2 regions of the Nesterenkonia suensis genome follow, and region 1 is predicted to be linked to the other one. Evidence: predicted binding sites of a transcription regulator. Region 1 holds the regulator's gene; the other holds the start of a gene.

Region 1 (4,415 bases):
TCGCGACGTCGGCGTCCCGAGTGGTCGGGACCATCCGAGTGTGGCTGCTGCCGGTGTGGCGGCTCGGACTGTGGCACGGCGCCCCTCTCTGAGTCGGGTGGAACGGTGGGCCCGCGGGTACGGGCGTCGCCTACCTGGTTGCCCTGCATTCTAGCGCCCGCGGCTGAATCCTGATCTGCGGCGACACCCCGCTCAGTCAGCTGCCGGGCCCCGGCAGCTCAGACGGTGACGAAGTCGATGAGCTCCTCCACCCGGCCCAGCAGTGCGGGCTCCAGGTCGGCATAGCTGGTGACGGCGCCGAGGATCCGCTTCCAGCCGTGGGCGATGTCGCGCTGATCTCTGTGGGGCCAGCCCAGTGCCTCCAGCGTCCCGACCTTGATGTCGGTGTGACGGGGGATTTCGGGCCACCGATCGAGGCCGAGGAGCTGGGGCTTCACCGCCTGCCAGACGTCCACATAGGGGTGTCCGAGCACCTGGACGTTGCCGGCGGCTCCGGGCATGGCCATGGCGGCGGCGGCGATGCGGCTCTCCTTCGACCCGGGCACCAGGTGATCGAGCAGCACACCGACCCTCCGCTCCGGGGAGGGGCCGAAGCTGTGGAGCGCACCGACGAGGTCGTCTGCTCCGTGCAGCGGCTCGACGACGATCCCTTCGAGCCGCAGGTCCTCGCCCCAGACCTTCTCCACGAGTTCGGCGTCGTGGGTGCCCTCCACCCAGATGCGCGAGGCGCGCGCCACTCGAGCGGGCGCGCCCTCGACCGCGAGCGATCCGGAGGCCGTCCGCCGTGGCCCCTGGGGCGCCGCGGCGCGCGGGGCGGCGGCCACGAGCTCCACCGGCGCCCCCTCGTGCAGGAATCCGTGGCCGAGGGGGAAGGATCGACTGCGTCCCCGGCGGTCCTCCAGGCGCACCAGATGGATGCCTCCCGAGACTTCGACACCGATCACGGCGCCGACCCATCCGGATTCGGTCTCCTCGATCACGGTGCCGGGCTCCGCCGGCAGCTGGGGCACCGTGCGGCGCTGCGCATCACGGCGGGCGGTCATGTCAGTGGGGCCCCAGGCGGACCAGTCGGTGGGGAAGTGCGGAGGAGTCACAGCCCGGGAGCCTAGCAGCGGGGTGACCGGCTTCGTCGGATCTGAGCGACACGCGCTAGAATTGGCACTTGCCTCAGGAGAGTGCCAGCCGCCGTCGGGAGAGGAGAGTCACGCGATGTCGGACACCCGTCGTCTGCAGGTGTTGCGGGCGATCGTCGAGGACTATGTCCAGACCCAGGAGCCGGTGGGCTCCAAGGCGATCGTCGACCGTCACCACCTCGAGGTCTCGCCGGCGACCATCCGCAACGACATGGCGTTCCTCGAGGCCGAGGGGCTCATCGTCGCCCCGCACACCTCGGCGGGACGCATCCCCACCGACCAGGGCTACCGGATCTTCGTGGACCGCATCTCCGAGGTGCGGCCGCTGTCTCGTGCGGAGCGGCGGGCGCTGGACACGCTGCTCGAGGCCGCCGACGACCATGACACCATGCTGGAGCAGACCGTCCGGCTGTTGGCCATGCTGACCAATCAGGTGGCCGTGCTGCAGCACCCTCAGCAGTCCACCGCCCGGATCCGACACGTCGAGGTCCTCTCGATGGGGACTCACAAGGTGCTGGTGGTGGTGATCCTCTCCTCGGGGAAGGTGGAGCAGCGGATGGCGATGCTGCCGGCCCCGGTGGACGACGAGTCTCTGCATCGGCTCGGCCAGCGGCTGGTCGAGCAGCTCCACAACCGGGCCGTCTCGGCTCTTCCGCTGCCGATGGATCAGCTCATCGGCCAGGTGGAGCCGGGCCTCCAGTCGGCCATGGCGGTCGTCGCCCACACGGTGGAGGCCGTGCTGGAGGCTGGGCGCGTGGATCGCATCATCATGGCCGGCACTGCTAACCTCGCCAAGTCCGACCGCGACCTGGGCCCGTCCATCGGGCCGATCCTCGAGGCGCTCGAGGAGCAGGTCGTGCTGCTGCGCCTGCTCACCGAGATGGAGCAGGACCGCCGCGGCCTCTCGGTGCGCATCGGTCATGAGACCAGCCACGATTCGCTCGCCGAGACCTCCGTGGTGGCCGCAGAGTACGCGATCGGCGACGGCGGCGATGCGGCGAAGCTCGGCGTCGTCGGTCCCACACGCATGGATTATGGCTCCACCATGTCAGCGGTGCGGGCCATGGCACGATACCTGTCCAGGATCCTCTCTGAAGGGTGAGAAGTGACTGACTATTACGAGGCGCTCGGCGTGAGCCGCGGAGCGTCGACCGAAGAGATCAAGAAGGCGTACCGGAAGAAGGCGCGGAAGCTCCATCCGGACGTCAATCCGTCGGAGGACGCGGCTGAGCAGTTCAAGCTGATCGGGCGAGCCTATGAGGTGCTCTCCGACGCGGACAAGCGCCGGAACTACGATGCCACCGGTGATGAGAACGGCCGTTCGCCCTTCGGCGGTGGCGGTGGTGGCTTCGGCGGCGCCCAGGGCTTCGGCGGCTTCGGCGACATCTTCGAGACCTTCTTCGGTGCGGGCGCTTCAGGTCCCGCCTCACGCACCCGCCGGGGTCAGGACTCGCTGATCAGGGTCCGCATCGACCTCAAGGATGCCGTCTTCGGCACCACCAAGGAGGTCCAGATCGAGACGGCGGTGACCTGCTCCGTCTGTCAGGGCTCCTGCACTCGGGAAGGGACGCGCCCCACGACCTGCCCCGATTGCCAGGGCCAGGGCCAGGTGCAGCGCCCGATGCGTTCCATCCTCGGCACCGTGCTGCAGACCGAGAGCTGTGCACGCTGCGCCGGGTTCGGCAGCCTCATCGAGGATCCCTGCCAGGAGTGCGACGGTCAGGGCCGCGTTCGCGAGCGCCGCACTCTCAACGTCAAGATCCCGGCGGGGGTGGACAAGGGCAACCGTATCCACCTGGCCGGCGAAGGCGAAGCGGGTCTGGCCGGCGGACCCCATGGCGACCTGTTCATCGAGGTCGATGTCCGGCCGCACGAGGTCTTCACCCGCCGGGGCAACGATCTGCACGCCACGGTCTCGGTGCCGATGACCGCAGCGGCGCTGGGCACCACGGTCAGGCTGGAGACCTTCGACGGCGTCGAGGAGATCGAGGTCGAGCCCGGCACCCAGTCCGGTGAGGTCCTCACCATCCGTGACCGCGGGGTGGCCCATCTGCGTGGCGGCGGACGCGGTGCACTGAAGGTGCACCTGAAGGTGGAGACGCCTGCGAAGCTCACTGAGCGGCAGCGAGAGCTCCTCCGTGAGTTCGCCGCTGAGCGCGGCGAGGAGTTCGGTGAGTCCACCACGGAGCACCGAGGAGTGTTCGCGAAGCTCCGTGAGGCCTGGGACAGCTTGTGACCGCACCGCTGTTCCACCTGGAGCCGGGGCGGCTCGACGGCGTGGAGGTCGGCCACCGGGTCGTGCTCGATGGTGCCGAGGGCCATCACGCCGCCACGGTGATGCGTCTGGCTGCCGGTGAGGAGGTCGACCTTTCGGACACCCGTCGTATCCGGGTGACCGGCGTCGTCGTCGACGCGGAGCGCGGGCAGCTGACCGTCGAAGCGACGGCGGTCCGGCATGATCAGCTCGACCGGCCCCGTCTGGTCCTGGTCCAGGCGCTGGCCAAGGAGCGGCGTGATCTGCAGGCCATCGAGTCGGCCACTGAGCTCGGTGTGGACGCCATCGTGCCGTGGGATGCGGAGCGGTCCGTGGCCCGCTGGAAGTCCGACCGACAGGCGAAGAAGCACACCGAATGGGTCTCCACAGTGCGCGCCGCCGCGAAGCAGACACGCCGCACGGCGGTGCCTGAGGTCGAACAGCTGCACTCCACGGCCCAGTACGCCCGCCGGATCGCCGAAGATCAGCGGATCGCCGTGGTGGTCCTCCATGAGACCGAGGAGCGGTCGCTGGAGGGCGCGCTCCGCGAACTGACGGCCGGCGGAGCCGAGGAGCTCCACCTGGTGGTGGGTCCTGAAGGCGGGATCACGGCCTCCGAGATCGACCAGCTGGTCGCCTCCGGTGCCCGGGTCGCTCGACTCGGCCGCACCGTGCTGCGTTCGTCCACCGCCGGGCCTGCGGCGTTGGCTGGTGTGCAGGTCCTGCTGGGCCGGTGGGACGGGCCGGGGGTCTCGGCGGAGGCCTCTCTCGAAGCGGACCATCACGGCAGTAGACTGAGCGGCGATGACTGAATCTCCCCTCCCTCCTGCCGGCAGCACCTCCGGCGTGGCGGCCGGTGTCGCCGCCACTCCGATGGGCACGATCGAACGCACTGTCCATTTCGCGGATGCGGACATGATGTTCCGCACTCTGGGTCCCCAGGATCTGGCGATCCGCATCCTGCAGGGGGTCAGTCCGGCCGCCTCGATCGGTGTGCGGGACCAGGTGGTCACCGTGGTGGGACCTGA
Region 2 (4,415 bases), on a different contig from region 1:
GGGGCCCCTCCTCTGAGACGAATCAGAGGATCAGTGGGAGTGCTCGTCCTCGTCGTCCTTCTTCTCCACGATCAGCGTCTCGGTGGTCAGCACCAGCGCCGCGATGGAGGCCGCGTTCTGCAGCGCAGAACGGGTCACCTTCACCGGGTCGATGACGCCGTCAGCGATCAGGTCGCCGTAGACGCCGGTCTTGGCGTTGAAGCCGTGGTTCGGCTCCAGGTCCGCGACCTTGGAGGCGACGACGAAGCCGTCCTCGCCGGCGTTCTGGGCGATCCAGCGCAGCGGCTGCACCAGCGCACGGCGGACGATGCCCACCGCGGCGGCGGCGTCGCCCTCGAGCGCCTGGACGGTGGAGTCCTCGTCCAGAGCGGACAGTGCGTTGATCAGCGCGGTGCCGCCACCGGCGACGATGCCCTCCTCGAGCGCGGCACGCGTGGAGGACACTGCGTCCTCGATGCGGTGCTTGCGCTCCTTGAGCTCCACCTCGGTGGCCGCGCCGACCTTGATGACGCCGATGCCGCCGGCCAGCTTGGCCAGCCGCTCCTGCAGCTTCTCACGGTCCCACTCGGAGTCGGTCGCCTCGGCCTGCGCCTTGATCGTGGCGGCGCGGGCCTCGACGTCCTCCGTCGAGCCGGCGCCGTCGACGATGGTGGTGCTGTCCTTGGTGACGGTCACGCGGCGCGCGGAGCCGAGCACCTCGGTGCCCACCTGGTCGAGCTTCAGCCCGAGGTCGGGGGAGACCACCTGGGCGCCGGTGAGGATCGCGATGTCCTCCAGCATGGCCTTGCGGCGGTCGCCGAAGCCCGGAGCCTTCACCGCGACGGCGTTCAGGGTGCCGCGGATCTTGTTCACCACCAGCGTGGAGAGGGCCTCGCCCTCGACGTCCTCGGCGATGATGAACAGCGGCTTCTTGGACTGCAGGACCTTCTCCAACAGCGGCAGGAACTCCTGCATGTTGGAGATCTTGCCCTGGTGGATGAGGATCTGGGCGTCCTCCAGCACGGCCTCCTGACGGTCTGCGTCAGTGACGAAGTGCGGGGAGAGGTAGCCCTTGTCGAACTGCATGCCCTCGGTGATGTCGAGCTCGGTCGACGTCGTGGAGGACTCCTCGATGGTGATGACGCCCTCGGTGCCCACCGCGTCGAAGGCGCGGGCGATGAGCTCGCCGACCTCGTCGTTCTGGGCGGAGATCGCGGCGACGTGGGCCACCTGAGCGCCCTCGACGTCGCGCGCGTTCTTCTTCAGGCGATCGGTCACCGCGGTGACGGCCGTCTCGATGCCGCGCTTGATCTCGCTCGGCGCGGCGCCGGCGGCCACGTTGCGCAGGCCCTCCTTGACCAGGGCCTGGGCGAGCACAGTGGCGGTGGTGGTGCCGTCACCGGCGACGTCGTTGGTCTTGGTGGCGACTTCCTTGGCGAGCTGCGCGCCGAGGTTCTCGTAGGAGTCCTCGACCTCGATCTCGCGGGCGATGGTCACGCCGTCATTGGTGATGGTCGGTGCGCCCCAGGACTTGTCGAGGACGACGTTGCGGCCCTTGGGGCCCAGCGTCACCTTGACGGTGTCGGCGAGTTTGTCGATGCCGGCCTCGAGTGCCTTCCGGGCGACATCGTCGAACTCAAGCTGCTTTGCCATATGAGTTGCTTCCTTTGCGTCTCAGGTGGGGGTCTCGAGAAGTGTGCGGGAGATCCGCGATCACTTCTCGACGACAGCCAGGACGTCGCGAGCGTTCAGGACGAGGAACTCGTCGCCGCCGACCTTGACCTCGGTGCCGCCGAACTTGGAGTAGATGACGACGTCGCCCTCGGCGACGTCGACCGGGACGCGGTTGCCCTTGTCGTCGACGCGGCCCGGGCCCACGGCCACGACCTCGCCCTCCTGCGGCTTCTCCTTGGCGGTGTCCGGGATCACCAGACCGGAAGCGGTGGTCTGCTCAGCTTCCAGGGGGCGGACAACAATGCGATCCTCGAGGGGCTTGATGGAGACTGACACGTCAGCTCTCTCCTTTGCGTGAAGTCGAATCGGGTCTGTGCTCAGCCCGGGCAGCGAGTCGTGTGACGCCGACGTCATGCCTCAGGCAGTGTTGTTGTGCGCCTTGGGAGTGACCGATCCGTCGTCGCGGTGCCGGACGGCGCCCCTTCAGGCTCCGACGCCGGTGACGCCGGCGCCGATTCAGCACTCGATGACCTCGAGTGCCAACACAAACTTTAGGACGGCCTTAGCACTCGGTCAAGCAGAGTGCTAAGGCCATCCCTGTGACATCTCAGACAGCGGGTCCGTGGCCTTCTCTGGGAAGGCCGCTCAGCGATAGACCCCGGGGTTCGCCCGGCGGTGCAGCTGGAGCTTGAATCCGACGCCGGCGGCGACGAAGACCGCCACCCCGAAGACCCAGCCGGAGAGCGCCATGGCCTGGGTCCCGGAGAGCAGCACGCCGATGGTGCAGCCCAGCCCGATCATCGCCCCCCAGCCCAGCAGCACCCCGCCGATCGTCGCGGTCAGCGAGTTCCAGCCGGTCATCCGTTCCACACGGATCCGCCGCCCGGGCAGTGCGGCGGCCAACGAGGCGAGCACGATCCCGAGGATCAGCCAGCCGTTGGTGGTGATGGTGTGCACCACCACCGCCACGCAGCCGGCCAGCCGCTCGTCCAGCCCGGGCATGAAGTTCGGCAGCAGCCCGGCGGAGTCCATGCCGGTGCGGGTCAGCGAGGAGATCTGGCTGGTCACGCCCAGCGGCTGGTCCTTGTAGTAGGCCAGAACGGCCAGGACGCCGACGCCGGCACCGGTGGCCAGTGCAGGCCAGCGCTTGAAGAACAGCAGCCGACGGACCTCGGTGGCGTCGACGACGCGATCGCCGCGGCCCTGCACCGGCGGGTTCCAACGCAGCAGCCAGATGCCCAGGCCGGTCAGCACGGCCAGCTGCAGCACGACGGCGACGGTGTACCCGCCTCCGGCCGGCAACCAGGGCGTCGGGGCGCCGGCGATGAAGCCGGAGTACATGAACTCCCAGGAGAGGAAGCCTGCGCCGAAGCCGATGACGACGCCGACCAGCGCCGGGATCGAGCGCAGATGACCTTCAGGCAGCCGGTAGAGGTGGCCGGCGATGCAGCCCCCGGAGATCACCATGCCCAGCCCGAAGGCGAGACCGGCGATCACCAGAGCCAGCGAGACCGGTGCGATGTGGGCGTCGGAGGGGACGGTGCCGCCGGTGGGGTTGGACACCCGCAGGGAGAAGACCACGGCATAGCCGATCATCCCCACGGCGATCGAGACCAGCACGGCGTACAGTCCGCGGGAGCTGCCCTTCTCGAAGAAGTCACGGAACACGCAGAAGAAGCAGTACCGGCCGCGCTCGAACAGGATGCCCAGCCCGGCACCGATCAGCAGCGCGAAGGCGGCGTTCGAACCGCCGAGGCCTTCCCCGCCGGTGACCGCCAGCCAGGCGGCCAGCCCCAGCAGCAGTGCCGCCACGCCCAGCGCGACGGACGTGCGCACCGTGTCCGCCGGGGTCCAGCCCAGCGGCCGATCGGCCGAGACCGAGACGGAGCCCGCCCCGCCGGTGCGGCGAGCGGGCTCCGTCGAGGATTCCGTGGCGGTGCTCACGAGCCGCTGCCGCTGCCCCACAGGCCGGCCCGCTCGTCGGTGTTGTTGGCCACCGGCACGCCCACCGAGTTGCCCCACTCGGTCCAGGAGCCGTCGTAGACCTGAGCGTCGGCGCCGAGGATCTGGCTCAGGGCGAACCAGGTGTGCGAGGCGCGCTCGCCGATGCGGCAGTAGGTGATGATCGGGCTGTCGAGGTCCACGCCGGCGTCCTCGTAGATGGCGCGGATCTCGTCGGCCGGCAGGAACTGACCGGTCTCGGGGTCGACGATCTCACCCCAGGAGACGTTCACCGAACCGGGGATGTGGCCCCAGATGGAGGTGGACTCGCCTTCGAAGATCTCCGGGTCCACGCCGATGGCGCCGTCGTGCTCGTCGGCGGAGCGGATGTCCACCAGAGTGGTGTCCGACGCGCCGTCGACGTTCTCCTCGGCGACCTCGAGGACCTCCGGCTGCAGGGCGCGGATGTCGAGGTTCTGCGGCTGGGCCTCCCAGGTGCCCTCGGCGACGTCGGGGACCTCCTCGGTCAGCTCGCGCTCGTCGTAGACCTCCCATTTGTGCAGGCCGCCGTCGAGCAGGCGGACGTCTTCGGCGCCGTAGAGCTTGAAGACCCAGGCGGCGTAGGCGGCGAACCAGTTGTTGGAGTCGCCGTAGAGGACGACCGTGTCGCCGTCGTCGATGCCCAGCGACTGGGCCAGCTCGGTGAACTCGTCCTGGGAGATGAACTCGCGGGTGTTGGGCTGGGTGAACTCGGTGGACCAGTTCACGTACTGGGCCTGGGGGATGTGCGCCTCGGAGTAGGAGGTCAGCTCGGAGGTGGG

The links. The regulator HrcA, encoded in region 1, represses chaperone genes, less so after heat shock. The targets are predictions, from matches to a motif close to TTNGCACTCGNNNNNNNCGAGTGCNAA.
Region 2: a site for HrcA is predicted at 2,216-2,242, ahead of groES (co-chaperone GroES). Genes of this name have one in related genera too.

Annotation. Positions count from the first base shown of each region.
Region 1 is NZ_BAAGRN010000001.1:1,032,652-1,037,066, forward strand. It holds gene ACYVKI_RS04485 (DUF3097 family protein) at 219-1,043, opposite strand; gene hrcA (heat-inducible transcriptional repressor HrcA) at 1,210-2,235, shown strand; gene dnaJ (molecular chaperone DnaJ) at 2,239-3,369, shown strand; gene ACYVKI_RS04500 (16S rRNA (uracil(1498)-N(3))-methyltransferase) at 3,366-4,199, shown strand; gene ACYVKI_RS04505 (PhoH family protein) at 4,192-4,415, shown strand, end outside.
Region 2 is NZ_BAAGRN010000009.1:264,144-268,558, forward strand. It holds gene groL (chaperonin GroEL) at 31-1,632, opposite strand; gene groES (co-chaperone GroES) at 1,693-1,989, opposite strand; gene ACYVKI_RS09865 (YeeE/YedE family protein) at 2,299-3,597, opposite strand; gene ACYVKI_RS09870 (sulfurtransferase) at 3,594-4,415, opposite strand, start outside.